DNA from 4 places in the Tritonibacter mobilis F1926 genome. Region 1 is predicted to be linked to each of the others. Evidence: riboswitches for the same ligand, from Rfam matches in the RefSeq annotation. Region 1 holds a riboswitch; each other region holds the start of a gene.
What was found. A riboswitch is a leader RNA that binds a small molecule or an ion and turns the genes downstream of it on or off. The one in region 1 is predicted to bind cobalamin.
Positions count from the first base shown of each region.

Region 1 (7,233 bases):
GCTTGGGCACCTACGGCAAGATCTTTGGTCGCGAAGATAAGGCGGCCGAATTGCGCGCGGATTTTGATGCGCAGCTAAAGAGCGCCCGTGCCGCGGTGGCAGATAAGGGGACGGCTCTGATCATCCTGACCAACGGTCCGAAAATTTCGGCTTATGGCAAGGCGGGCCGGTTTGGCTGGGTGCATTCCACACTCGACCTGCCAGAAGCAGCGGCGGAGATCAGCGATTCCACACATGGTGAAAGCATCTCTTTTGAATTTATCCAGACCGTGAACCCGGACTGGTTGATTGTGATCGACCGTCTCGCTGCGATTGGTCAGCCGGGCGAGGATGCAAAAACCACGCTCGACAACACGTTGATGCACGAAACCAAAGCGTGGAAGAACGATCAGGTCGTCTATCTCAACGCATCAGATATCTACATCTCCGGCGGCGGCATTCAGTCGATGATGCGCACGCTTTCGGATATTGAGGCCGGTTTCAACGGAAACTGATCTCTGATGTCGCGCACTGCCTTGGGTGTTCTGGCCCTCAGCCTCTTGTTCGTTGGGTCGCTCTTTGTTGGAGCGACCCCTCTTTCGCCAATGGACGTTACGACGCCGGAGGCGAGGGCCTTAATCTGGGACAGTCGCCTGCCGCGCGCATTTGCTGTGGTCCTGACCGGTGCGTCGCTGGCGATTGCCGGTCAGATCATGCAACTCATCGCGCGCAACAGATTTGTGGAGCCGATGACCGCCGGCACCGGTCAAAGCGCGATGCTCGGACTGTTGATCGTTTCCGTCTGTCTGCCGGCCGCCTCCGTTGGGCTCAAGATGGCGCTCTCGGCCTTTGCTGCCCTGATCGGGAGCATCGGTTTTTTTGCGATCACCCGCCGCCTGCCGCCAGAGGAGCCGCTGTTGGTGCCGCTCGTGGGTATCGTCTACGGCGGTGTGATTGGCTCGGCCGCCGTCTATATCGGTTTTCAACTTGATATGCTGCAATACATCGACATCTGGTTGACCGGTGAGTTCTCCGGCACCATGCGTGGGCGATACGAATTGCTGTGGATTGCAGGTCTTGCGGCAGTGCTGAGTTATCTGGTGGCAGATCAGTTTTCCATTCTTGGCCTCGGGGAAACGGTGAGCCTCAACCTCGGCCTCAACTACCGTCAAGTCGTCCTGAGCGGTCTGGTGGTGATTTCCGTGGTGACGGGCCTTACCGTGGTGACAGTGGGCGCGATCCCCTTTGTCGGGCTGGTGGTGCCAAATCTTGTCAGCCGCCTCGTTGGTGACAATCTGCGCCGTAGCCTGCCGCTGACGGCAATGGCGGGCGCAGGTTTGGTTTTGGCTTCGGATATTTTTGCACGCCTCGTGGTGCATCCGTTCGAGGTGCCCGTGGCGACCGTCATCGGCATCATCGGCGCGGCTGTCTTCCTGTGGATGCTTTACGGCAGAGGGCAGCATGTATCGTAATCGCCTGCTGTTACTCACGCTCGCCCTCGTGGCCTGCGCACTTGCCTATCTGTTCACTGGCGTGAAGGGGAGCCTTGAGTTTGCGCTGATGTTTCGCGGCAAAAAACTCGCAGCATTATTGTTGATCGGCGCAGCGCAGGCGGTGGCGGCGGTGATGTTTCAGACCATTTCCGGCAATCGCATCCTGACACCTGCGATCATGGGGTTTGATGCGCTTTACGTTCTGATCCTGACAGCTGCGGTGGTTGCACTGGGAGCACCTGCCTATCAACAGCTTGATCCGGGGCTGTTGATGCTGACCAATGCGACGTTGATGTGTGCGGCGGCGGTGATGCTCTTTGGCCTGTTGTTGCGCAAAGGGCAGGGCGATCTGATGCGCATGCTTCTGACCGGGGTGGTCTTGGCGGTCATGCTGCGTTCTATCACTGGCCTCCTGCAGCGTGTGATCGACCCAAGTGAATACGCCGTAGTACAAGCGGCCTCTTTTGCGCGGTTCTCTCGGGCCGAAACCGATCTGCTGGGCGTCTCCGCTCTCCTCTGCTGTGGAGCGCTGGGATTGGCGTGGCGTATGCGGCACCGGTTGGATGTGCTGGCACTCGGACCGGTGGCATCAACCTCGCTGGGGGAGCCACCACTTCGCGGGCAGCGCTGGGCGCTCTTGCTGATTTCAGTTCTGGTTGCGGTCTCGACCGCATTGGTGGGGCCAGTGGCCTTCTTTGGTCTTTTGGTTTCTGCGCTGACCTATCTGGTTCTGCCAACCTATCGCCATGCGATCCTGCTGCCGGGTAGCGCGCTGATTTCCGGCGTGATCCTTGTTGGCGGCCAATGGGCGCTCGAGCGTGTCTTTGCCTTTACCACCCCGCTCAGTGTCGTGGTCGAATTCCTTGGTGGGGTGGTGTTCCTGCTGTTGCTGATGAAAGGACTGAAACGATGATCGAGGTCCAGAACCTGTCCCATGATATCCACGGTGCTCCGATCCTCAGGGATATTTCTGTCACTGTCCCCAAAGGCGGTGTGGTCGCGCTTGTTGGTCCCAATGGTGCGGGTAAATCCACGCTGCTGTCACTCATGGCGCGACTAATACCCCGGCAACAGGGGCGTATCACGGTGGATGAGCTTGTCGTGGGCGAAAGCGATGACAAGGATTTGGCAAGGCGACTCGCGATTCTGCCGCAAACGGTTCACGCCGCAAGCCGTTTGACAGTGCGCGATTTGGTTGGCTTTGGCCGGTATCCCTATCACAGGGGACGCCCAACGCCTGATGACCGCGCGATGGTTGAGGACGGTATGCGCCTCTTTGATCTGTTGCCGCTGGCAGAACGGTCGCTTGATACGTTGTCCGGTGGGCAGCGCCAGCGCGCGTTTGTGGCGATGACCTATGTGCAGGATACGGATTATTTGTTGCTGGATGAGCCACTGAACAATCTCGATCTGGCGGCCTCGCGCGCGCTGATGGCCCGCCTCAGAGATCTGGCAGACAATAAGGACCGCACGGTTATCATCGTGCTGCATGACATCAATTTTGCCACCGTATACGCCGACCGTGTTCTGGTGATGAAGGAGGGGCGCCTTTGTGCAGATGGTGCACCACAGGATGTGATTACCGAGACGCTGATCCAGAGCGTCTTTGAAACCGACGCGCCATTGCGCACGGTTGAGGGTCGCCCGGTCGTGATGGTCTGATCCGGCTCCTCCCTGTCGCTTGACACAGGCCGTCTCACTGACGCAAGAGAGTAGCGATGGTTCCCCGACGCCTAAGGCAAGTGGGATGAAAAGGGAATTCGGTGAGGAGGAGCCAAAGGGCGCCGAATCCGAAACTGCCCCCGCAACTGTAAGCGGCAAGTGCCCCGTCACACACCACTGATCCAAATGGGTCGGGAAGGGACGGACGCGCAACGACCCGCAAGTCAGGAGACCTGCCATCGCGATGTATAAACCAAGCGGGCGGTGGGCCTGCGGAGGACGCGATGCCAGATGTGATGTATCTGATGAACTGCAGTTGCCTACCTCCCGTTGGGAGGCTGGGATGCACGTTTATCTCTACCTGATTTCAGCTACTTACGTGAGCGCTAAGCGTTCCGCAGCACTCGCCCAAGGGCTTGAGGAGGCCGCCCCTGTTCCCGCCATGGCCATTCGACTGGAGGCAGAGGGACAGGGTCTTTGGGCCGCGCTTGATGAACTCCTCGCGCGGGGGGCCAGCCGTATTGATCTGCGCCCGGTCGGAATGCCGTTTTCACAATCGCTGGAGAAATGGCTGCCCAGTGCAGCAGGTGCATGGCTTGCCCAGCAATCGGGCTCAACACCGGAGTTGTTTTTTGCCAGCAGCCCGGAACACGACGCGGCCACCGTGCGCACCATTGCGCGGGCTGAGTTACCCCTGCGCCGGATTGGTGAAAAACCTGCGGGTGAGATGGGGAAGGGTTGGGATTTGCCGCCCGCGCATCGGCACCACCTGTTGGTTTGCACAGGTCCGCGTTGCCATGTGAAAGACGCGCCTAACCTTGCTGATGCACTCAAGGTGGAAATTCGGCGTGCCGGGCTCAGTGATAGCTGTTTGGTGACCACCACCGGTTGCGTGTTTCCATGTAACGCCGGACCGGTGATCGTGCATTACCCGCGCGGCGATTGGTATCGCGTGGCCGATCTCTCAGACATCCAGAGCTTTGTCGCGATCGTGCTCGCAAAGGGTGGCCGACTTGAACATCTTATTTTTCATCAAACGGGAGTGTCCCATGAACCTGCGTAATTTGCTGCTGCCGCTCGGGTTGCTGGCCTCGGCGGCGCATGCCGACCCGGTCACCATTGAAAGCTGTGGCGTCTCACATACTTTTGAGAACGCTCCGAGCCGCGCCATCTCCCTCAACCAGCAGGCGACAGAAGTCATGCTGGCGTTGGGGTTGCAGGACGCGATGGTTGGCACCGCCTATATGGATGATGCCATCCCGGAACAATGGAAGGCCGCCTATGACACCGTGCCTGTGCTGGCTGAAAAATACCCAGCTGCTGAGGTGGTGTTGGCAAAGGAGCCTGATTTCCTCTTTGCCGGATTTGGTTCTGCTTTCTCTGAGGACAATCTCGGCGAGGCGACCAAATGGCATGACCTTGGCGTTGGCACCTATCTGGTGGATGCTTCATGTAAGGAAAAGCACCCCAAAGACGTGCCTTTGACTGTCGAGCCGATCTTCCACGACATTGAAACGGTTGGGAAACTCTTTGCAGTCGAAGATCGTGCAAAAGATCTGGTGGGCACACTCAAAGCCCGTCTGGACGCAGTGACGGCCGCGCCTGCGGGCGAAGGCCAATCCGCGTTTATCTACGACAGCGGCACCGATACGCCGTTCTCTATCGGGTGTTGCGGCGGGCCTGCCCTTCTGTCTCAGCTCACGGGTCTCGATAGCATCAGCAGCGATGTTCCGGGCACTTGGGTCGATCTGTCGTGGGAACGCGTTGTGGCCGCTGATCCGGATGTCATCCTGCTGATTGAGGCCGACTGGTCCACGGCTGCCGACAAGCGTGCCTACATGGAGGCGGACCCAGTGTTGAGCGAGTTGCGCGCTGTCAAGGAGGGCCGCTTTGTCACCGTGCCGTTTTCCGAAACGCTCTTGGGGATGCGATTTGCAGAAGGTGTTGAAAACCTGAACGATCAGCTTGCAGGGTTGAAATAAGTGAGCCGAGGATCGCCGCTCTTGCTGCCACTTTCTGTTGCGGTGCTACTGCTCGCGATGGCGGCCGGTGTCCTGTGGGGCACGGCTGAGATCACATGGAGCGAACGGCTGGCGATCCTTTTGCGCAGTGAAGACGCGCCGCGCGGTTTGTCGATGATTGTCTGGCAGTGGCGCATCCCTCGGGTGCTTGCGGTGGGCATGATCGGTGCAGGGCTGACCCTTGCGGGTTTGTTGATGCAAACCGCGCTGCGCAACCCGATGGCTGACCCTTATCTCATGGGGGTGTCATCTGGCGCGTCTGCCGCTGCGGTTGGAGCAATCATTTGGTTTCCCGCAAGCGTTACGCAGACGCTGGGCGTGCCGTTGATTGCGTTCCTCGGTGCGGCTGCGGCGTTTTTGCTCACCATATCGCTATCGACGCGCCGTGGGCGATCCCTCGATCCTTTGGTGGTCATTCTTGCGGGCGTTGCGGTGTCGCTGATGTTTCAGGCGCTCACTGCGTTTTTCCTGTATGTCGGCGATCCGCATGCGACCCGTAACGCTATGGGATGGCTGATGGGAACCGCCGCTGGCACCGACTGGCACGAACTTCCGCTGTTGCTTGCGATACTGGTGATCTCCTTGTTTCTCGCCTTGCGAACGGCATCCAAGCTGGATGCGACCCTATTGGGGGACGAGCGTGCGCAATCTCTTGGGGTGAACGTAGGGCGCATCCGGGTATTGGTGTTCTTTGTCACCATTGCACTGACGGGTATCGCAGTTGCGATTGCGGGGATTGTGGGGTTTGTTGGACTGATCTTGCCGCATATGGCGCGGCTGCTGGTAGGCGCGCGCCACCGGGTGCTGATCCCGCATGCTGTGATCCTCGGGGCGATCACCTTGATCCTCGTGGATTTGGCTTGTCGGGTGCTCCTCGCGCCTGAGGAATTACCGCTCGGGGTTCTGCTCGCATTGCTGGCTGCCCCTCCGTTCATCTATATCCTGAGGGGGATGGCGCGTGTCCGATGAGCCAATACTCGAAATTTGTGATCTCTCGGTAGACGTGGGTGGGCAGCCCTATGTGCGGGATCTGTCGCTCCGGGTCAAACGCGGGCAATTCCACGGGCTGCTTGGTCCCAATGGCGCCGGTAAAACCACACTTCTGCGGGTTCTGTATCGTGCGCTGCGGCCTCAGGCGGGCGAGGTGCGTCTGCATGGTCGCGCGCAGTCCGAGTATAGCCCCATCGAATGGTCTCGGCATGTGGGTGCATTGGTGCAGGGTGGGGGGCTGCTCGCAGGTCTGACACCTGCTGATATCGTAGAGATTGGCCTGACAATGCGGGACATTCCTTGCGAAAAGCGCAGAGAAGCAACGCAGGATGCGCTGCAATTGGTTGGGCTTCAGGACAAGGCGAACCAAGACGCCGAGAGCCTCTCTGGCGGCGAGTTGCAGCGTTGTTATTTCGCTCAGCTTCTGGCCTGCGATCCGGAGGTCTATGTTTTGGACGAGCCGACCAACCATCTGGATTTGCACTACCAGCTCAGACTGCTGGATGAGGTCAGGCGCCGTGGGCGTACCGCGATCGTGTCATTTCATGATCTCGGACTGGCGGCGCGCTATTGCGATACCGTGCATTTGATGCAGGAGGGGCGATTGGTGGCCGAAGGCATGCCGGAAGATGTGCTCACCCGTGAGGTTCTATATAAGCACTATCGTGTTGACGGGGTGCTAGAGGGTCACAGTCTTAAGTTAGAAGGGCCGGTTCTTGATGGAACCAGCCCTTTGCAAGCAGCGGAATGACGAGACCTCAGGCGACCATATGCCCCTCGCCGGGGGTGTTGTAAGTCTGATCCAGATTGGCGGAGTGGCTTGAACCCGTCTCGTCGATTTTGAACCGATTTACCGATGCCACCAGCTTGGCCGCCTCATCGCGCAGCATTTGTGTTGATGCGGCGGTTTGTTCCAGCATGGCCGCGTTCTTTTGCGAGCTCTGATCCAGATGCGTGACCGCACTGTTCACCTCGGTGAGGCTGCTGGATTGCTCAACATTTGCGGCACTGATCTGGTCGACCATTTTGACGATACTGGCGACACTCTCTTTAATTGCGCTTAGTTCACCACCTGTGCGGCTAACAAG
Region 1 covers NZ_CP015230.1:3,161,096-3,168,328, forward strand. Annotated here, with positions in the region: gene K529_RS14955 (siderophore ABC transporter substrate-binding protein) at 1-494, shown strand, start outside; gene K529_RS14960 (ABC transporter permease) at 501-1,451, shown strand; gene K529_RS14965 (iron chelate uptake ABC transporter family permease subunit) at 1,441-2,385, shown strand; gene K529_RS14970 (iron ABC transporter ATP-binding protein) at 2,382-3,134, shown strand; cobalamin riboswitch at 3,175-3,389, shown strand; gene K529_RS14975 ((2Fe-2S) ferredoxin domain-containing protein) at 3,478-4,197, shown strand; gene K529_RS14980 (ABC transporter substrate-binding protein) at 4,184-5,116, shown strand; gene K529_RS14985 (FecCD family ABC transporter permease) at 5,117-6,124, shown strand; gene K529_RS14990 (ABC transporter ATP-binding protein) at 6,114-6,896, shown strand; gene K529_RS14995 (methyl-accepting chemotaxis protein) at 6,904-7,233, opposite strand, start outside.

Region 2 (7,233 bases), 680 kb from region 1:
TTGTGGATGAAGCTTGCGCTGCATGAACTGCAGGCCGCCCGCACCGCCCTGCAACAGGGCCAGACCGCGGAGATGTTCAAGATGCTCGCCCGTGTGAGCCGGATCTTTGAACAGTTGAACAGCGCCTGGGACGTTTTGCGCACCATGACCCCGGCGGATTACACCCGCTTTCGCGAGGCTTTGGGGCCATCCTCGGGCTTCCAGTCCCATCAATACCGGCTGATTGAATATGTGTTGGGCAATCGCAACCCAAACATGCTGCGCCCGCATGAACATGTGCCAGAGGTCCACGCGATGTTGAGCGCAGAACTGGCCCGCCCCAGTTTCTATGATGAGGTAAATCGCTACCTGTTCCAGACCGTGGATGGCCACACCGATCATCTGCCAGCGCCGGTGCTGGATGCACCGCATGCCCTGGATGACGATATTCAGGCGCGCTGGCTCAAAGTATATAATGACATCGACACCTATTGGACGCTCTACGAGCTGGCCGAAAAGCTGGTAGACCTTGAGGACTATTTCCGCCGCTGGCGTTTCAACCACGTCACCACGGTCGAACGTGTGATCGGTTTTAAACGCGGCACCGGCGGCACGTCTGGCGTGCAATATCTGCGCCGCATGCTGAGCGTTGAGCTCTTCCCCGAACTCTGGACCCTGAGAGGCGATCTCTGACATGACCAACCTGCCCAAAAAACACCTCTTCGACATCCCAGAGGGCATGATCTACCTCGACGGAAACTCACTCGGCCCCCTGCCCAGGGGCGCGGCGGAGCGGGCTGTCAAAACCCTCACGCAGGAATGGGGCACTCAGCTCATCAAGGCGTGGAATACAGCTGACTGGATGGCCCTGCCGCAAAAAGTGGGCGACCGGATTGCAGGCTTTATCGGGGCTGCACCGGGCAGCGTGGCGACAGGCGATACGCTCTCGATCAAAGTCTTTCAGGCTCTTGCGGCGGCGCTGAAAATGCGCCCGGAACGCCGGGTGATCCTGTCGGATACCGGCAACTTCCCGACCGATCTCTATATGGCGCAGGGGCTGATTTCGACCATCGGCAAGGATTATGAGCTGCGCACCGTCGCCCCCGAAGAGGTCGCCGATGCGATCACCGACGATGTGGCTGTGGTGATGCTGACGGAGGTGGATTATCGGTCCGGTCGCCGCCACGACATGGTGGATATCACGGCGCGAGCGCATCAAAACGGTGCGGTGATGATCTGGGATCTGGCCCATAGCGCGGGCGCTTTGCCGGTGGATCTGACGGCCTGTAATGCAGAGTTCGCGGTGGGCTGTACCTACAAGTATTTCAACGGCGGTCCCGGCGCGCCTGCCTTTATCTATGCCCGCCCCGACATCGTGCTGGAGGTGGAGCCTGCGCTCTCGGGCTGGCTTGGTCATGACGCACCCTTTGCGATGGAACCCGACTACCGTCCCGCCATGACCACCGAGCGCCTGCGCGTTGGCACGCCTCCCATTGTGCAACTGTCGATTCTCGACACCGCATTGGATGTCTGGGAGGGGGTCTCCATGGAGGAAATCCGTGGCGCGTCTGTGGCGCTTTGCGAGACATTTATCGCAGAAGTCGAAGCCCGTTGCCCGGATCTGACCCTTGCCTCCCCGCGCGATGCAGATGTGCGCGGCTCGCAAGTGTCCTTTGCTTTTGCGGACGGCTACGCGGTGGTGCAGGCGCTGATTGATCGTGGCGTGATCGGTGATTTCCGCGCGCCCAACATCATGCGCTTTGGTTTTACGCCGCTCTATCTGGATCAGGCGGATGTCGTGCGCGCCGCAGAGATCCTTGAGGACGTGATGAAAAGCGAGAGCTGGAAAGACCCCAAATACCAAGTGCGCTCGCGGGTGACTTAAATTCGGCGCGCGCCCGGCTGCGGTCTCGACGAGGGGCAGCCGGGTAGCTCAGGGTATCGCTAATGGGGCTGTTGCAGTCGCCGCGAGTCCTAACCGATAATCGACCTAACGCCGCCGAAGCCGCTTTTCAGCAGCATGTCATACCCTACCCAGATGGACTAACCGCTAACGGATGGACCAAATTTCATCCAAAGGGAAAATGCAATAAAGCCAGTCCCAAATAGGAACCACTCCATCTTTACTGACAATACAGAGTTATAATTCATGAAGCGGCAGGGTTCCCGATATTTGCTTCGATCTTCAGCCTTAATTTTATGCCAAGCACATATTTCAAAAGAGAATTTTAGAGTGTAGGCCGCAACAATAATGGCGAAAGAACCGGAACAAGCAGATGGATCGCGGCTATCGTAGCGCCTGCCAACAGCAAGGAAGGCCCAACGACAGAAACATTTACCCAGTAGGAAACTCTAGTCTGTTCGTTTTCACCCATTTGCCTGCCCTTTCATATCAAGAGTATCAGCAAACCTTTGCCTTTTGAACATAGTGAGATCCGGCGCCACGCCCAACGGGAGCCCACCCGAGCCGATGTTATGCAGCGCCGGTGATAAGGGCAGCCAGTGGTCAGCCTAAGCGTTCCAGTAGGTAGATATCCATAATCCAGCCATGTTCCGCGCGGGCACGGGCGCGGGTCGCGAGGATCTCTTCCTGAACCTCAGACAACCGCCCCGCGATATTGATCTCATTGGCCATACCCGCATAGGCGGACCAGTGGATCGTCACGTGTTCGGGGGCCGCAATGCTCTGAAAGGAACATTCGCCATCCAGCATAATCACCAGCGTGTCGCAGCTCATAGGCCAGCCCGTATCACGCAGGCGGCGACCGGTGGTGATCTGCACCGGTGCGCCGATGTGATTGAGCGGTACGCCATGCGCCGCCGTCAGCGCTTGAATTGAGGTGATGCCGGGGATCACTCGCATCTGCATTTCCATCCGCGTCTTCAGGCGCTCGGCGATACGCATGGTGCTGTCATAGAGCGAGGGATCGCCCCAGACCAGAAACCCTGCCTGCCCGCCCTCGGGCAGATATGCCGCCAGCGTAGCCTGCCAGACCTCCGCGATAGCATCGTGCCAGTTGTCCACGCGCTGGCGATAATCTGCTGTGGCCGGATCGCGCACGGGCAGGTCAAACTCAACAATCTTGGGCGGATGCGCCACGCCGGTCAGCACCTCTGCACAGATTGCTTGCCTCAGGCCTGCAAGGTCGTCTTTGCCAGCGCCCTTATGGGGGATCAGGATCAGATCCTGCGCGCGGATCGCCTCTACCGCCTCCAGCGTCAGATGCTTGGGGTTGCCGGTGCCGATCCCGATCAGGCAAAGCTGGAGCATGGGCGCTCTCCGTTCGTTCTAGTGGTCTGACCGCAATGGGGGCCTCTGGGAGAGAGGTCAAGAGGGCAGGGTTACTGACCGCCGACCCAGAGTGTCGCCTCGACCGGGACGCCATCGACCGCGATCATGCCGTGGCTGTTGGAGTTGAGCGAGACTTTGACCTCCGCGCCGCCTTCGGGGAGGGCAGGGATATGCATCCATGCGCCATAGAGCCGCGCGAATTTCTCATCGTTTACATAGACATGGGCGTGGCCCTCGCCGGGCTGATCCGCGCCTGAGGCATGTTCTGGAGCGAAACGGAAATTTTGCGTTTCCACCTGCAAGTTCCAACCTGACATCGCATCGGGCGTTACGCTGATTTCGACCCTTGGGGGGGCGTCACCCGCGGGGGTGTTCACCATGGCTGAATGATCGTGCGCCATCATCCCGGTGGTGCCGCCATGATGCGCGGGATTACTATGGTCGTGACCTTCAAAGACCACACCATTTCCGGCAGCGGTGACAAAACCGATACCACCCCCAAAAACAAGGCCAATGGCAAAAAGCGCAAGCGAACGGGACATGTGATCTCAATATGTTAGAGGGGCTTTCGTAAGAACAGCGAAGGGGCCGCCCTGTGTTAACCCCGCCGCCCGATACCTGTTGCAGCGGCGGGGGCAGAAAGGCGTCAGCTTATGCGGTGGCCTCTGCGTGTGCGGTCTCAGACTGCCAGAAATAGGCACAGAACGCGCCAAGCAAGACCCATGCCGCCATGCCAATCCCAAAGGCACGTGCCGCAAAAAGCGCCCCAATTTCAGTGGGCACCGGACCGGTAAAGCTATCAGGCTCTGGCGCGCCAATCACATGCGGAGCCACCAGCAACAATGCGGCGATCACATAAGCCACCAGATTGCCACCAAAGGCGATCAGCCACATGGCAACCCCTGCACTGGCGACGGTTGCGACCCACCAGACCTGCCGTGCGCCCACATCTGCGGCAGCGACGCCGGGTACTTCTGGCGCCAGTGTCAGACCGGGAGCGAAGTGAAACGTGACAAAGCCCGCAAGCCCCCAGATGATCCCATGCCGGGCGGTGATCTCATGGCCCTGCCGCTCGGCCTGAGACATCAAGGCCACCATCACCAGTGCATAGCCAGTGTAGGTCAGCATGGTGAACAGAATGCTGAGCAGATTGCGCATCGGCTCATCAAACAGGCCGGGCAAATCGGGATGGGCGGAAACGGCCTCACCGCCGAAATGCACCAGCTCGCCGGATTCATATAGCTCGGCATGCAACAGCACAGGTTGCACGAAGAAAAGCTGCAGAAGGGCGGCAATCAGCCCCGCTGCAGCACCAGCGAACAGCGCGCTGGTCAGGATGCGTCCAAACATCTGCTTAGTGGCAGGGGAAGCCGGTGGCGTGGCGCACGTCATGCGCCGCATCATGCAGGGTCGAGGCCTGCACATGGCCCGTCACGGTGATGATCCCCAGCCCCAGAACCACGGCGAAGAGCACCGGGATGATGCTGCCGGCAGAGGCGGTCGATTTGATCGTTTTGGTCGTCATTATTCGTCCTCCGTACCGTCACACCCGACGGCACATTAACTGTCCTCGTTTGATACGGCCGGTCTCCTGACTTGCGGGTCGCGGCGATCATTCTCCTTCCCGGCGCGGGGCCAGTGGATGCTGAATGTCGCTCTCCGCTCACAGTCGCGGGGGCGGTTGAGGCTCGGGCGCCGCGATTGGGTCCGCCGTTCCTCATTCCCGTTTCAGTCCCGGCGCTGTGCGCTCTGGGACACCGTATAGCGGTGATATTGCGGTGTCGGGGTCTGATCGGTCAAGCATGAAACCGCCTTTGCGGCGCGCGTTCCCGTCATCTAGCCCTGCGATTGAGTGGGTGGCGTTGCGGTCTGGCTTGAGGCCGCAGGGATGCGTGCGATCGCCTTGAAACGCAGATCGCCCAGTGGGCGCGCATCGCTCACCGTGCCGTCGGCGCTGGCGGCATAGAGCCGCAAAAAGGTGATGATATCTGGCAGGTCCGCCGTGGTGATCTCGCCAAAGAGATAAGCGGTCTTGCCGCTCTGGCGCACGGCGAGGGTCTGCGGACGGGCACAGCCTGACATGCAATCGACCTCTTGCACCTCCGCCGCAAGCCCCGCCGCGCGCAGCGCCGCCGCCAGTTGGTCGGGCAGCGTAGGGTCTGCGTCGCGGCAGGTACGGCAGAGCGAGATCATGGGCTGTGTCATGCCGGGGCGGGGGCGTCTTCTTCTGCCAGTGGCCCATATAGGATCAGTACCGGCGCAGGCGATGTGATCGCCTCCAACAGCTCGGGCAGGGTGGCCACCGTCACCCGGTGCAGCTCTTGCGCGGGCGTCGAGACCCCAAGCGCCACCAGCGCAGGCGTGTCCTGCGGCAGGCCGGCCTCCAGCAGCAGGGACAGCAGCGCCGCAAAGGTGCGCTTGCCCATATAGACCACGGTGGTTGCCTCAGGGTCGGCAAGGGCCGCAAGGTTCATGTGATCGGGCAGGCCTCCGGTCACGTCATGGCCGGTGATGAACTGCAACCGGCGCGCGGTCAGCCGCCGGGTCAGCGGGATGCCAGCGGCGGCGGCGGCGGCAGAGGCTGCGGTGACGCCGGGGATGATCTCATACTTGATGCCAGCAGCGCGCAGTGCGATCATCTCTTCCTCAAGGCGGCCAAAGACGCCGGAATCCCCGGATTTCAACCGCACCACATGGGCACCGGATTGGGCATAATCCACCAGAAGCTGGCTCACGTGGTCCTGCTTGGGCGAGGGGCGACCTGCGCGTTTGCCCACGCCCACCAGATCCGCATCCTCCCGCGCATGCGACAGGATCGGGCCGGAGGACAGGTCGTCAAACAACACCGCATCCGCCGCCTCCAGACGTTTCACGGCCTTTACCGTCAGCAGATCAGGATCACCCGGCCCGGAGGAGACAAAGCTGACAAATCCGCTCATGCGTGCTCTCCGGTGATCAGGTGGAAAAAGGTGCCGGTGACATGACCCTTGATCGATCCGGTTTCGGGGACCGGATTGCCGTCAGCGTCCATGACACGCGCCAGCGGTGCGTCGGGCTCATCCAGAATGGTCGAGTAATGGAACTCATGCCCGCGCAAATAAGCACCGCTGTCAAAGCCCGGCATCGGCGCTTGCAACTCCGCACGGCGATAGCCGAGGTGGAATTTGCGCTTCTCATACGATGTGACAAGCCCGAGGAGCCCCGCCATCTGGTGCCGGGTGCCTTCTTTGTCGATCAGGGCCTCGCCCAGCGCCATATAGCCGCCGCACTCGCCATGAACGGGTTTGGTCTCAGCATGTCTTGCCATGCCTTTGCGCCAGTTTTCGGCAGCGGCAAGTGTGGCACCATGCAACTCCGGATAGCCGCCGGGCAGCCAGACCAGATCGGCGTCGGTGGCGGGGGCTTCATCCTTCAGGGGCGAAAACGGCAGGATCTCGGCCCCGGCGGCACGCCAGCCTTCCAACAGATGTGGGTAGGTAAAGGAAAACGCGGCATCGCGCGCCAATGCGATGCGCTGCGCAGGCGGGTGAGGCAGGGCGCGCGGCGCGGGCGCGGCAGCGGTGCTGGCCGCTGCACGGATCGCGTCGAGATCGACGTTTTCGCGCAAAAAGGCGGCATAGCCCGCAATCGCGGCCTCAAGGTCGGGATGCTCCACCGCCTGAATGAGGCCAAGGTGGCGTTCGGGCAGAGTCAGATCACCGCGCCGGGGCAGCGAGCCAAGCACCTTAACGCCTGCGCGCTCCATCCCGAGCCGGGTGAGCCGCTCGTGCCGGGGGCTGGCCACCCGGTTCAGGATCACGCCCGCAAAGGGCAGGTCGGGGTTGTACATTTTGAACCCCAGCGCGGTGGCGGCGGCGGATTGTGCCTGACCGCCCACATCGATCACCAGCACCACCGGCCAGCCCATCCTGAGCGCGGTCTCTGCCGAGGAGCCAAAGCCCGACTGGCCGCGCGTGGCGACC
Region 2 covers NZ_CP015230.1:580,244-587,476, forward strand. Annotated here, with positions in the region: gene K529_RS02730 (tryptophan 2,3-dioxygenase) at 1-672, shown strand, start outside; gene kynU (kynureninase) at 674-1,864, shown strand; gene cobF (precorrin-6A synthase (deacetylating)) at 2,486-3,250, opposite strand; gene K529_RS02745 (hypothetical protein) at 3,322-3,813, opposite strand; gene K529_RS02750 (CbtA family protein) at 3,923-4,621, opposite strand; gene K529_RS22990 (CbtB domain-containing protein) at 4,626-4,796, opposite strand; cobalamin riboswitch at 4,836-5,046, opposite strand; gene K529_RS02755 (DUF1636 family protein) at 5,108-5,476, opposite strand; gene cobA (uroporphyrinogen-III C-methyltransferase) at 5,473-6,210, opposite strand; gene K529_RS02765 (cobyrinate a,c-diamide synthase) at 6,207-7,233, opposite strand, start outside.
Region 2: it holds a riboswitch for cobalamin, as region 1 does, so the genes downstream of both, K529_RS22990 (CbtB domain-containing protein) here and K529_RS14975 ((2Fe-2S) ferredoxin domain-containing protein) in region 1, are expected to answer to the same signal.

Region 3 (7,233 bases), 690 kb from region 1:
GCGTTCTCAATCAACAGCATCCGCCAGGGGGTGAGGCGCAGGGGGCCGAGATCGGCAAGCGCGGCGAAGGTCTCGGCGCTGATCTGGCCAAACTCCAGCGCAACCAATGCGCCGCTGCGGGTCTGGCCGGGCGCGGGCCGCGAAGCGCCCATTGCGACATCTGCGGCATGCCGCGCGGGGGCTGCGCGGTGCGCGAGCAGGGCGTGCATCCTGCCCCGACCCTCCGACGCGCCGCCTTGGTCAAGGAACCAGCGCGCGAGGGTCAGTGCCTCGGCTGCGGCTTGGTCTTTGCACACCTCCAGCGCCACATCGGCACCGTCAGCGCGCAAGGTCAGCCTGTCGCCTGCACCCTCGATGCGGATATCGGCAGCGGTGCCTTGCAATATGGGGGCCGGACCTGCGTCCACGGCAAAGCCGAACTTGCCGGGCAGGGGCAAGTCCTCGGCCAGTGCGAGGCCCTCTGTCAACGCCAGGGCGATATGGTGGCTGCGGTCTCCTGCAGCCCAGAAGGGCGTCATGAGGATATTGCGGCGTGCCTCGGCATGGGCGTCCTGTTCCACCAGCCCGAGATCCTGAAGCGCTGCGATCAGGGCGGGATGGCTGTCCTCGCGGACGCCGCGCAGTTGCAGGTTCGCCCGCGCCGAGAGATCAAGTACGCCATTGCCGTAGCGCGTGGAGAGATCCGCGACGGCCTTGGCCTGCTCAGATGTGAGCCGCCCCAGTGGCGCGCGGATGCGCACCACCAGACCGTCGCCGGACATCATCGGCCTCAGCGCGCCGGGGCACCAGCCATAGACCTTGGGGGCGGTGCTCATGCCGCGCCCTCAAGTCTGGCAAGGATCGAATTGCGCCGCGTTACCCAAAGCTCTGCGTCGCGCAGAGCGTTGAACCGATCCCGCATAGCTTGAAGGGCGGCGGGGTTTTCACGCTCCAGAAATGCCACCAGATCGTCGCGCCCCAGTGTGGCCTCGAAATAAAGGTCAAACAAATGCGCGGGCACCACCTGGGCCAGATGTGCAAAGGCTGCCATGTGATCAAGCGTTGCCGCAATCTCTGCCGCGCCGCGAAAGCCGTGGTTCATCATTGAGGTCGCCCAATGCGGGTCAGAGGCACGGGCGCGGGTGACGCGGGCGATTTCCTCCTGCAGGCTGCGCGCCTGCGGGCGGTCCAGACGGGTGGCGTCCATGTGATAAAGCGCCGGAGCCTCAGCGCCCAGACGCTTCATCGCGGCGGCAAAGCCTGCTTCATGGGCGGCGTAATCTGAGGCGACCAGAACATCCGTTTCCGCCAGATCCTGCAGATGCACAAAACTGTCGGCGCTGTGCAGCCGATCTTCAAGCGCGGCGCGCGCCTCGTGGATGTCCCCTTTTGCGTCAATCGCATGCGACGAGGCCGCAAGCCAGGCCTCGCCCGCTGCCGCGCGGGCCTCTTCGGAGTAGTCATCAAGATGCTGGGTCATGCCAAGGCCGTATAGTCCGGGCTTGGGGCCAAAGACGCGTGGTGTGGTCTTGAGGTAGGGGTTGTCGCCTGAGTCCTCATCGCGGGCGCTCAACGCGGCAGCGGCGGCCTCGAACATTTGGGCAAGGCCGGGAAACACGTCGCGAAACAGGCCGGAGACCCGAAGCGTCACGTCGATGCGCGGACGGCCCAAAAGGGCCAGCGGGATGATCTCAAAGCCCGAAACCCGCTCTGATCCTGCGTCCCATTGTGGGGCAAGACCCGCAAGATGCAGCGCCATGGCAAATTCCTCGCCCGCCGTGCGCATGGTGGCAGAGCCCCAGAGGTCCACCACCAAACCCTTCGGCCAGTCGCCATGGTCCTGCAGGTGGCGGCGCAGCAGCTCTTCCGCCAGCTTGACCCCTTGCGCCTGCGCCGCCCGCGACGGCACCGCGCGGGGATCGGTGGTAAAGAGGTTGCGCCCCGTGGGCATCACATCCGAGCGCCCCCGGTAGGGCGAGCCAGACGGGCCGGGGGAGACCAGCTTGCCCGCCAGCGCGTCCAGCACCCCGCGCAGCTCTGCCGCGCCGTGATCGCCCTGACCAAAGATATGCAAACCTTCGCCGTATTGGCTTTCCTTGATGTCGCAGACAAAGCGGTCGATGCGGGTGATGGCCTCTGCCGCCGAGGCGTCGGCGGGGATGCCCAGGTCGTCTTCGACGCCGGTGCCCTGTGCCTCGGCACGGATGTCGGCGATCAGCCGGTCACGGCGCGCAGGATCAAGCCCGTCGGCTGTGGAATATTCATCCAGAAGGCTTTCCAGGCGGGTCATCCCGTCGAGCAGCGTGGTCTGTGCCAAAGGTGGCGGCATGTGGCCCAACGTGATGGCACCGATGCGACGCTTGGCCTGCGCGGCCTCGCCCGGATCATTGACGATAAACGGATAGATGACCGGCAGATCCCCCGCCAGCACCTCGGGCCAGCACTGCCCCGAGAGTGCCACCGCCTTGCCCGGCAGCCACTCCAGCGTGCCATGGGCACCCACATGCACCAGCACATCCGTTTGCCTTTGGAGCCAGAGATAGAAGGCGACGTAGCCATGGCGCGGCGTGCGGTCGAGGTCGTGATAGTCGTCATCGCGGGATTGCACGTCACCGCGTTCGGGTTGCAGCGCGACCAGTGCCTTACCCGCACGCAGCGCGCGAAAGTGCACGAGGCCGTCCCTGATCGCGGGGTCTTGCACGGGCGCGCCCCAAGCCGCGGTGAGATCCGCGCGCAAGCTGGCGGGCAGGTGGGCGAGTGCTGCGAGATAGTCCGAGAGCGGCCATGTCAGCGTTTCATCCGAGAGCCGCGCGCCAAGGTCTGCCTCGGCGGTGACGTCATAGCCCTCGGTCGCAAGGGCGCGCAAAATCTCAGACGTTGAGGCCAGCGCGTCCAGCCCCACCGCGTGAGCGAGGTTGTAATCGCGCCCCGGATAGGTCGAGAGCACCAGCGCAAGGCGTTTGTCGGCAGGTGTTTGGCGGGCGAGCCGTAGATGCGCCTCGATGCGATCCAGCGCCGCCTCAACTCGCTCCGGATCGGCGCGGTGGGTGAAACGGGAATATTCCAGATCGGGATCGCGTTTGGTGGGGGATTTGAAGCTGACAACACCGGCAAACAGCCGACCGTCCACCTCTGGCAGGACCACATGCATGGCCAGATCCGCAGGCGACAAGCCGCGATCCGCCAGATCCCAATCCTTGCGCCGGGCCGTGGACAGCGCCACCTGAAACACCGGACAGCCCGTGAGGCTCAGGGGAGAGGCGCTGCCATCGCGTCCCTGCGCGGAAAAGGCGGTCGCGTTGATGAGTGCGGCGGGGCTCAGGGCGGGCAGTTCTGCGCGCAGCCAGTCGACCGCGTCGGGGACCTTGAGGCTCGGCGCGAAGACCCCATAGGCGGCATACCCGCGCGCGCGCAGGCTATGGATTATTGCATCCACAGGGGCGGTGTCGGCAGACGTCAGATAAGAGCGATAGAAACTGACCAGCACCAAGGGCTTGTCGATCTCGGGCAGGGCATCCAGCGCGCCCCGGTCGGGGTCGTAGAACCCGAAATCCGGCACGGTTTTCTTGCCGATCACCGGGCTGGCATAAAGGCCAGAGGCCAGCGCCAGTTGCGCCAGTGCCGCCTGCGCGGCGACAGCACCGCCCGCATCGCACAGCGCCTGAAGGCGGCGCAGGGTGGAAACCGGCAGGGTGGACAGCTCATCAAGGCGCGGATCTTCCTGACCGTCGGCGGGCAGGATCGCCAGCGCAATGCCCTTGCGCCGTGCCAGATCCTGAAGCGTGGCCAAACCATAGGACCAATAGCTCTCGCCACCGATCAGCCGGACCAAGACACCCTTTGCGCCCTCTAAGGTCTGTTCGGCGTAGACATCGACCGAGAGCGGGTGTTTGAGCGCCACCAGATTGGCAAGCCGAGTGGAGGGGAGTTTGCCGTCCGCGCGATGCCAGCCCGCCGCGAATGCGCCGAGATCGCTGTCGGAAAAGGACAGCACCACCAGATCGCCGGGGGTCTGCCCGACGTCATAGGGGGTGTCTGTTTCTCCGAGCCCGTGGCTTTCGCGGAAGACGACGTGCATGAGGTTGGTCCGCTTCGTTCAAATCGGAGAGGGCAGCGTCTGACCCCGGGTGGGTGCGAAGCGCCCTCCCGGGGGGGAGGGTCGGGCGGGACCTCACGGCGAGAGGTCAGCGCCCTTGGTGTTGAAACTCAGGCCCCGAGGTCGGCGTGGATGCCTGCTGTGTCGATGTTATCATGCTCGGCGATCACCACCAGCTGGGTCTTGCGCGGCTGCGCGCCCCAGGGTTGGTCGTATTGCGCGCGCAGACGTTCACCCACCGCTTGTACGAGCATTCGCATTGGTTTTCCTTCCACGGCCACATAGCCCTTCACCCGCAGGATGTTGCGGGCGCGGGCCATCTCGATGATCCGTTTTTGCAGGTCTTCGGGATCGGAGACTTCGCCCATTTCGACCACGATGGACTCAAAATCGTCATGTTCATGATCGTGGTGGCCGTCATGGTGGCTTGGGCGCGCGTCGAGGTCGTCTTCGGCGGCAGCGCCCAGACCCAGGATCACGCGGGGATCGATCACCCCTTCGGTCATTGGCAGGATCGGCAGCTTGCGCGGGGCCTCGGCTTCGATCACCGCGCGGGCCTTCTCGACGCCCGCCTCGCCGGCCAGATCCGCCTTGGACAACAGCACGATATCGGCGCAGGAGATCTGGTCCTCGAAGACCTCGGACAGCGGTGTTTCGTGATCAAGGCTCTCGTCCGCCTCGCGCTGGGCCTGCACGGCGTCCAGGTCGGGGGCGAACTGGCCCTTGGCGACGGCCTCGGCATCGGCCAGGGCGATCACCCCGTCGACGGTGATGCGCGAGCGGATGGCGGGCCAGTCAAAGGCTTTGAGGAGCGGTTTCGGTAGCGCCAGACCGGAGGTCTCAATGACGATATGCTCGGGCGGCTCGGGCAGCGCCATCAGGCTCTCGATGGTGGGGATGAAATCATCGGCCACGGTGCAGCAGATGCAGCCATTGGCGAGTTCCATGATGTTTTCCGCCGGGCAATTGTCATCGGCACAGGATTTCAGGATGTCGCCATCAACACCGGCGGTGCCAAACTCATTCACCACCACCGCGAGGCGCTTGCCCTGCGGGTTCTGCATCAGGTGACGGATCAGAGTGGTTTTGCCAGCCCCCAGAAAGCCGGTGATGACGGTGACGGGGATCTTGTTCAATGTGGTCATGTGAAATGGGCCTTTCGGGTCAATCCTGCGCAAGCTCGGTGGCAGGCGTGTCTGGGGTGTCACTGGAAGAGTCGTGACGCTCGGGTGCGGGTGTCGGGGTCAGCGCAACGCTCGGCATGGAGACGGGCGGAATGCGGGCGATGGATTGTTTGCGAAACACCACCGGGCGTTCGCGCCATGGCACAAACCCATCCTCGGTCGCCGCATAAGCCGCAGCACCGGCGAGGATATCCTCAAGATGGGCATCCGGATCGAGATCACCGTAGATATAGCTCCAGCGGGCAGGGCCACCGGAGAGATGCAACGTGCAGGACCGCGAGCAGGCCGAAAGGCACTCGACCCCGCGCACGGTGACGCCTTCGGGCAGCGCGCTGCCTGCAAGACGGTCGGCAAGGATGCGGCCGGGGCGCATGGCTTCGGGATCGCTGCCGGTCTGGCGACAGGTGGTGCAGACGGTCAGGACAACCGGCTCCGGGCTCTGGCTGGGGGTCTCTCCCATGCGGCCTTTTCTCCTCCTCAGCGGCGAGGCGGGGCAGGCCAGATGGGGGCGCGTGCCACGTGTGGCAGGCCCTCAACCGGTCGCGGCACACCCCGTCCGCCGGTTTCACACACGCTGGCAGGTCTCCCGGCTTGCGGATGCCAGACCCGGGTGGGGCGCTGACGGTCGTCCCGCCTTCCCGGTGCCGCCCCTAGGGGTGCGCCAGTGGCGTCGGGAGACCTCTCCGGTCACGGTCGCGGGGGCGGCTGTGCTTGGGGCGCGCTGCGGCGTGCCTTGTCACATTCCCTCTTCGCCCGAAGGGTGTCACCTTCGGGAACCAACGAAAATCCCTTGCGCCATGGGGGCACTCTTTGTCAAGACATGGGGCCAAACAGCAGGAGCGACCCCGTGAGCGACCAGACCAACGCAAGTAGCGAAACCGACATCTCCGACGAAGAAGCGGCACGCCATGCCTCAAAGATGGCAAAGAAAAAGGCCGCCCGTGATCGGATGATGAAAACCAAAGATGGCGAAAAAGGTCTCATCATCGTTCACACCGGCCCCGGCAAGGGCAAGTCGTCCTCGGGATTCGGCATGATCATGCGCTGCATCGCCCATGGCATGCCCTCGGCGGTGGTGCAGTTCATCAAGGGCGCGTGGCAGACCGGCGAGCGCACGTTGATTGAGGAGAATTTCTCGGATCTGTGCCAGTTCTACGCGATGGGCGAGGGGTTTACGTGGGAAACGCAAGATAAGGCCCGCGATATTGCGGCAGCCCGCGCGGGCTGGGAAAAGGCCAAGGAGATGATCCTCGATGAGAAGAACACCATGGTGCTACTCGATGAGATCAACATCGCGCTGCGCTATGAGTATCTGGATTTGCAGGAGGTTCTGGAGTTCCTCGTCGAGCATAAGCCGCCGATGACCCATGTGGTGCTGACCGGGCGCAACGCGAAGGAAGAACTGATCGAGATCGCCGATCTTGTGACCGAGATGGCGCAGGTGAAGCACCCGTTCCGGGCTGGCATCAAGGCTCAGAAAGGCGTGGAGTTCTGAAACCTCAGCGTGTGTCGTGAGCGGGGATGCGAGGCGCTGCCTCGCGCTCCGGGATATTTTGAGTTAGAAGAGGGAGGGGCGTTGTGCCCCTCTCTTTTGTCAGTCTGTTTTGTTAGTCGGTGACGCGGGATTTGATATAAGCGTCGACCGCAGTGCGCGCATCAGGGTCCAAACGCAGGCCGAGTTTTGTGCGCCGCCACAGGAAATCCTCGCCCGTGCGCACCCATTCTCGGGCAATCGCCCAGTCAAGTTCGCGGGCCGTGATGGTCGCGCCGAAGCTCTGGCCCAGATCGCTCTGCGCCTTGGCGTCGCCCAGAATGGCCCAGGCCTCGGTGCCATAGGCGCGGATCAGGCGGCGGGTGGCGTAGGCCGACAGGAAGGGATACTCGCGCGCCAATTTTTCGCGCAAGCGGGCGACATCTTCGACCGGGAAATCGCCGCCGGGCAGGGGCACACCTGCGGTCCACTCCGACGGCAGG
Region 3 covers NZ_CP015230.1:593,465-600,697, forward strand. Annotated here, with positions in the region: gene cobG (precorrin-3B synthase) at 1-815, opposite strand, end outside; gene cobN (cobaltochelatase subunit CobN) at 812-4,057, opposite strand; gene cobW (cobalamin biosynthesis protein CobW) at 4,186-5,220, opposite strand; gene K529_RS02820 (DUF1636 family protein) at 5,240-5,719, opposite strand; cobalamin riboswitch at 5,819-6,055, opposite strand; gene cobO (cob(I)yrinic acid a,c-diamide adenosyltransferase) at 6,080-6,754, shown strand; gene glpD (glycerol-3-phosphate dehydrogenase) at 6,867-7,233, opposite strand, start outside.
Region 3: it holds a riboswitch for cobalamin, as region 1 does, so the genes downstream of both, K529_RS02820 (DUF1636 family protein) here and K529_RS14975 ((2Fe-2S) ferredoxin domain-containing protein) in region 1, are expected to answer to the same signal.

Region 4 (7,233 bases), on a different replicon from region 1:
ATGACCGCCGCCAGCGCGCAGGCCGCAGAGCTCTTGCGGGCGGTACGGGCGCAAGGCGATCTGGTTGTGCATATCCGGCACGAAAATCCAAATCCCGATGCGCCGTTCTTTCGCACTGGCTCAAAGGGGGCGGAAATACATGCCTCGGTTCTGCCGCGAGACGGGGAGGCGGTGTTGACCAAACATAGGCCCAACAGCTTTCACGGCACCCGCTTGCAGGAGCTGCTGCAAGACGCCGAAGTCGAAGAGGTGATCCTATGCGGGGCGATGAGCCAGATGTGCGTGGACGCCACCGCGCGGGCCGCAGCAGATTTTGGCTTTGCCGTGACCATTGCCGAGGATGCCTGCGCCGCCCGCGCCGTTGAATTCGGCGGTGTGTCTGTGTCCGCTGAACAGGTCCACGCTGCATTTATGGCCCCATTGGCGATGGGTTACGCCAAGGTGGTCAAAGCGGCGGAGGTGCTGCGCTGATCTCAGGGCAGGAGCCGGGCATGGACGGGCTCACAGAAGCCTAGCCATGACAGGGTTTATTCCTCAAACGGATCCCACTCATCCTCGACTTCAGGCAGGGCCTCGGCCTGAACTTCAGCGGCCAGTTCTTCCTGCGTGCGGATCTTGGTGATCTTCGCCTTGGGGAAATTCTGGAGCACCGCCTGCACCAGAGGGTGCGCAGAGGCTTCTGCACGCAGGGCGTTTTCGGCAGCGTCACGCAGTTCCGCAATCGTTGGCGCATCACCATCTGGGGCAATGGAGACCACCCAGCGGCTTCCGGTCCAGTTTTGCAAGGCAGTGCCGATGCGGGCAGCGAGGTCCTGCGGTGCATTTGCGGCGGGGGTGAACGTGATGCGGCCCGGTTGATACGACACCAGCCGCACGCCGCCCTCGACCTCGACCAGCAGCTTCACATCGCGGTGTTTGCGGATCAGTTCGATCACATGTTCAAAACTCGGATAGCGCGCCAAGGCGCTGTCCACACGCGGCGCAAGCGCTGCCATTTGCCCGCCACTTGCCGACATAGTGTGCCCCCCATTGGGGCCACCGCCGGGGGCGCCCTGCGGCGGGGCGGGGGCGTAAGCCGGAGCCCCGCCCCCCCCGCCCGCCGCAGGCGACCCCATGCCTTGCATGGGGTGTCCCCCACCCGGACCACCTGGATGTGGCGGTGGGGGGGTGTCCTGCAGTTTGCGAACCAGTTCCTCGGGCGAGGGCAGATCGGCCACATGGGTCAGGCGGATCACAGCCATCTCTGCCGCCATCATCGCATTGGGTGCGGCGGCGACTTCCTCGAGCGCCTTGAGCAGCATCTGCCACATGCGCGTCAGCACCCGCATCGGCAGGCGGCTGGCCATATCCTGTCCACGGGCCCGCTCATCCGGGCTGATGGTCGGATCTTCTGCCGCATCGGGGGTGATCTTTACCACCGACACCCAATGGGTGATCTCGGCCAGATCGCGCAGCACCGCCATCGGGTCCGCGCCCTCGGCATATTGACCGGACAGCTCCGTCAGGGCCGCCGCCGCATCGCCGCGCAGGATCATATCCATCAGATCCAGCACCCGGCCCCGGTCCGCAAGACCGAGCATCGCGCGCACCTGATCCGCTGTGGTCTCCCCCGCACCATGGCTGATTGCCTGATCCAGCAGTGAGGTCGCATCCCGTGCGGAACCTTCTGCCGCGCGGGTAATCAGCGCCAGCGCATCTTCGGCGATCTCGGCTTTCTCATTGGTGGCGATCCGGCGCAGCAGATCGATCATCACCTCCGGCTCGATCCGGCGCAAGTCAAACCGCTGACAGCGCGACAGCACCGTCACCGGCACCTTGCGGATTTCGGTGGTGGCAAAGATGAATTTCACATGCGCCGGTGGCTCTTCAAGCGTCTTCAACAGCGCGTTGAAAGCAGAGGTTGACAGCATGTGGACCTCATCAATGATGTAGATCTTGTAGCGGGCCGAAGCCGCGCGATAGGCCACACTGTCGATGATCTCGCGGATGTCACCCACACCGGTGCGCGAAGCGGCATCCATCTCCATCACATCCACATGGCGACCTTCCATGATCGCCACGCAATGTTCGCATTTGCCGCAGGGCTCCGTGGTCGGGCCGCCCTGACCGTCCTCCCCGATGCAGTTCATGCCCTTGGCGATGATCCGCGCGGTGGTGGTTTTACCGGTGCCGCGAATACCTGTCATAATGAAGGCCTGCGCGATGCGATCTGCGGCAAAGGCGTTCTTCAGCGTGCGCACCATCGCGTCCTGACCGACCAGATCGGCAAAGGTCTCGGGCCGATACTTGCGTGCCAGAACCTGATATTGTCCGCTTTGCGGTGCGCTGGAGGTCTCGGGGCTGTGCTCGCTCATGAGGGCCTTTCGGATGGTCTTTGAGGGCGCGCCGCTGGATTCGCGAGCCACGCCAATGATCCTGTGCAAACTAAGCGCCGCTGTCCGCTTCGTCCACCGCTGTTGCACGGGAACCCGGCAGAATGGGGGAGGTGACAGAAAAGGCTACCTGTCTGAGACTTGGCGGGGTTAAGATAGCGTGAAGGTATCGCGGAAATTACGCCGCGCCTCCCGGGGGGGGGAGAGTAAATGGTGAGTGCTACGAATATGCAGCCGCAGTCGGCTGTGCAGACCCTATCGCTTCACGCGCTGTCGTTTGGGGACGGTATATTGGCGCTGAGCCGCGCGCCCGGCGCTGGGGGGGATTACGCGGGTGATTTGCGTTTGATTCGTGAATGGCGCCCGTCGATGGTGATTTCGATGACCACGCGGGTGGAGCATGTGATTCTCGGTGTTGAGAACCTGGGCACGGATATACAGGGCCTCGGCAGCCGCTGGTTCCATATGCCGGTCGAGGATTATCAAATCCCCACCGCAGAGATGGACGAACACTGGCAACACATCAGCACGATGGCCCGTCAGGCCATGTCCGGTGGTGGCCGGGTTCTGGTCCACTGCCGGGGAGGCTGCGGTCGATCCGGCATGGCGGTGCTGCGGTTGATGATCGAAAGCGGCGAGTCTGCCGAGGCAGCGCTCAGCCGCCTCAGAACTCTGCGGCCCTGCGCCGTCGAGACAGACGCACAAATGGCGTGGGCCTTTGGCAGAAGGTCCCCGACCTGAACTGAAGGCTGCGCTGAGCGTCAGACCTCAGCGCGCTGATCCCGATAGCTGCGCACAGGTCGCGCCTCGCCAAAGGCGCGCGGAATCTCTGATACACATGTGCTGCTCATCGTGTTGGCATCACTGGACAACATCGCATCGGCGAACCGATCCAGCGTTTCGGTCTTGGTCGATGAGGTTACGTCACAGAACACTCGAATGCGGCTGTGGTTGGCGGCAAAACGCGCAGGGCAGGCTTTCTCGCATCCATCTAGGCGGCTTTCTCCACTGATTTCAAAATCTTCCTGTGTCAGTGGGCGCGCGCTATCGAGCGCCTGTGCCAAGGCTTTCAGCATCCGTTGTGCGGCCGGGCAGGGGCGCCCCAGATGCATACATGTGGTCGACACAAATTCATGTGATCGCTGTTGGTCCATTCTCTGCGTGCCCTCCGCACCAAGATAGTTGTGACGGGGGCAAGATGAGAGACTTCGGGCGAGACATTGCCCCTCAATGGTGGGCAAGAGAGATCAGCCGTCAGACCTCCTCCAGGACACCCCGCCCGGTTTCAGGTTCGTATCATTGATGGCAGGTCTCCTGACTTGCGGGTCATCGCGTACCGGCCCTTCCCGATCCCATCGGCCAATGTGGCCGTGACGGATCAGTGGTCTTGCCGGGGTACTCGCCGCCTACAGTTGCGGGGGCAGTCACGGACTTGGCGGGGCATATGCCCGAACCTCACCGTATTCCCTCTTCATTCCGTCCTCGGATAGAGAAACGAAAACCATCTCAAGAAGAGGTAGCGAGCGCGCTGCCGACTCGTCAACAAAGATCTTGCTGCACGTGCAAAATCACCCCTGCGGTTCGATTGTGTTTTGGAGGTGTGGGTAAACGCCTAGAGACAAAAAAACCCGCCAGAGGCGGGGCTTTTTATAAAGTGAGAGGTTGGACATCGACCCAAGCGGGGCTCGTTGTGGCTGCTTCCTTCCGGACCTGACCAGGTTGGCGAGGCGCTTGCCCGCGCCAACCCCTCGAATCCCGATATAGGGAAGTGACGATACAATGACAACCCGCAGCCTGGGCGATTTCCTGACCCTATGCGCGTGTGAAGGAAGGCAGAGGTCTACCGTGAAGGTGTAGTTGAGGCGGTGGGTGCAATCCAAAAGGTTGCCTTGGCATCCTCGACATCGCAATGGCTGAGGTACTCGGCGCTTATCACGACGCCCTTTGATGATGCGCAGCTCTAAATGGTGCCACTCAGAGCTGCAGCTTCAACGCCACAAAGCCTGTATCCAGTTCGGTCGCGCTTTGGGCGACGTCATCAGGCAATTCATGCAGGTGGCGGTGCACGCCGGGGCCTGTGACGGCAATCGCCTCCACGCCGAGGTTCGGACGGATGCGCCACGGATAGGGTGCCGCTGCCAATGGATCTGCCGCTAGGGTCGACGTCACATAGGCCCCGACAGTGTCGCGGATCATCTGAGGTGGCAGCGAGAGAGCCTGCGCCTGATCAAGCATACGAAAGTTGCCGCCTCCGCTGCTGCGGTAGCTGTTGAAGGCAACTGCGAACCTCTGGGCAGGTTGCAAAGGGTGCCCGTGCCAGCGCAGATTTCTGATACGGCTTGCCGCGTCGTTTAAGAGGCGTCCATCGGCATCAAAACGTGCCGTTGCTGTCGGGTCGATTTCATACTCCAGGCCGAAGATCACATCGAAGTTGTGTCCGGCCCGCGCAGGATTTGCCAGCAGGCGGTCAGGAGCATTGGGCTCCAACTGATTAAACAGCCCTGCCGACATGTCCAACCAGTCCCGCAGTTGCTGTGCGTCAACGATAATGCAGCGCAATTCGTTTGGATAAATGTAGATGTCGGCCACATGGCGGCGCGAAATCTCTCCTGCGGGCACATCGGTGTAATTGAGCGGCCCCGCGCGCCCACCAAATTTAGCCGGTGCGACTGCCGACAAAAGCGGCAGGTCGGCGAATTCTGATTTTGCAAGGGTCGGGCGAACAGCAGCGGCCTGCGCCGCGGCGGTGAGAGCGAGTGCGCGATCCTCGCCAAAATAGGTAAAATAGGAGTGGTGTGGCTGTGCGAGCGTGCCAACATTTGTGGCCATATCGGCGCGGGTGCGCTGATGAATGTCGCTCAGGGCGTTAACCAGTTCTGGTGCCTCCGGGACCACTGGCACGAGACCATCGCGGGTCTGATGTGCAACCGGGCGCAGGGCGCAATCTCCCTGCGTGACACGCCAGCCTTGCGGGGTGCGGACCAGGTCGAGGTCGATCACCCCGAGATGTGAGCCACTGGAGCCAGGCATCACCACCGGAACACCCAGCCCGGCATCCTCACCATCGGGCGCCGGCAGCAACAAATGGGTATGTCCGCTCACAGCTGCATCAAGACCGGGCAAGTGCGACAAAGGTCTGAGCGCGTTTTCCATCCCCGCGACTTGGTCAGTCGGGCCCAGCCCGGTATGTGCCAATGCGATCACCACATCGGCCCCCGCATTGCGCAGATCCGCAATCGCGGCGCGTGCGCTGCTGAGGATATCGTCGACACGCAGACGCCCCTCCAGATGATCGGCATCCCAGAGCATGGTTTGCGGCGGCAACACCGACAACAGCCCGATCTTTACATCCGGCGCATCTGCGGGTGCACAAGGCATACGCCTGCGCAGTATCAGGGTTTTGTGAACAGGCAGCGCATGGGCGTCGGCAAGGGGTGTAATATTGCTGCAAACCGCCGGGCAGGGCAGCGCAGAGAGCGCCCGGGCAAGGACAGGAAGGCCGAAATTGAACTCATGGTTGCCAAGACCGACGGCATCATAGCCCAAGACGTCAAAGGCACGGATCGATGCAGGGGTGGCGTCTGGATCAGCGGCGTCAGTTTCGGCAAGCGGTGAGCCCTGCAACCAGTCGCCATTGTCGACCAGCAGCGTAATCGCACCGGACTCTGTGGCCTCTTTGCGGGCCGCGCCAATCAGGCTTGCAGTGCGGCTCAGGCCAATTCCGGGATGCTCTTGATCGGTGTAATAGTTGTAGCTGAGCAAATGGCTATGGACATCCGAGGTGGCCAGCACGCGCAATCGCCCCGATACTTCTGATCGGTCGCTAGCACCCTCATCTGTCCCCGTGGCGCCTTGGTCGTCTTCGGTCATTCTATGCCATTCATCGTCGCTCGTGGGCACCGCTCCGTGATTGTCTTGCGTCCGGTGCTTCTCTCATTCGTTAACAAGTAGAAGAACAGAGACAGGGGGGCGTGCGGAACCCTAACGAGAGGCTTTTTTCGAGTTTTTGAAAAGCGTGGCATTTTTGCTTGTGTCACACATGGGAATGCGGCATCGCCTGTCTGCAATGATGAAACGTCATCCCCTTTTGCGGACGGTGGCTGGCAGCAACGCATTTCAAAAAGCGAGACAGTCATGAAGCGAGCGGAGCAAGTAACCTTTGGCGGCAGCGGATTGGATCGCGCGGCGTATTTGCGCACAGAGACCGCGACATTAGATCAGCTCTGGTGTTCGGCAGAAGTGCAAATCGTGCTTTTGTGGCGCGGCAAGCCCTTATGCGTTTGCAAGCCCGGTCACTCTGACGCCGATGGGCTGGCCTATCTGCAAAGCGATCATGCCCTTGTGGCGGGGCGACGTCATGATGCGCTTTTTCTGGGACGAAATGCGCAAGGGGCAGGTTACTTTGCCGTGAGCCTCGACGACTGGGAGCCTGAAGATCTGGATGCTTCCAGCCTTAACAGCTTTCTTGATCCAAGCGAGCAGCGTCACCCGGATTTGCCCGAGGTCTATGCATTTATGGAGTTGCGCCGGGTGATGACGCATCTTTCGGCGCGTGAGGCAGAACTTGCGGCGACCGCAAAGGCGATGCTGGGCTGGCACGCAAGCCATGGATTTTGCGCCTGTTGCGGTCATGCCAGCAATGTTGAGCAGGCCGGATGGCAGCGTCGCTGCCCAAGCTGCAATGCCCCGCATTTTCCACGGACCGACCCAGTTGTGATCATGCTGATCACCCGTGGCGATCGCGTGTTGTTGGGGCGGTCACCGGGGTGGCCGGAGGGTATGTACTCGCTGCTCGCGGGTTTTGTGGAGCCGGGAGAAACCCTCGAAGCAGCGGTGCGCCGCGAAGTTTATGAGGAAACCG
Region 4 covers NZ_CP015231.1:585,029-592,261, reverse strand. Annotated here, with positions in the region: gene K529_RS18290 (cysteine hydrolase family protein) at 1-471, shown strand, start outside; gene K529_RS18285 (DNA polymerase III subunit gamma/tau) at 528-2,354, opposite strand; gene K529_RS18280 (protein-tyrosine phosphatase family protein) at 2,583-3,113, shown strand; gene K529_RS18275 (hypothetical protein) at 3,134-3,526, opposite strand; cobalamin riboswitch at 3,660-3,893, opposite strand; RNA gene ffs (signal recognition particle sRNA small type) at 4,025-4,123, opposite strand; gene K529_RS18265 (5'-nucleotidase C-terminal domain-containing protein) at 4,347-6,242, opposite strand; gene nudC (NAD(+) diphosphatase) at 6,507-7,233, shown strand, end outside.
Region 4: it holds a riboswitch for cobalamin, as region 1 does, so the genes downstream of both, K529_RS18275 (hypothetical protein) here and K529_RS14975 ((2Fe-2S) ferredoxin domain-containing protein) in region 1, are expected to answer to the same signal.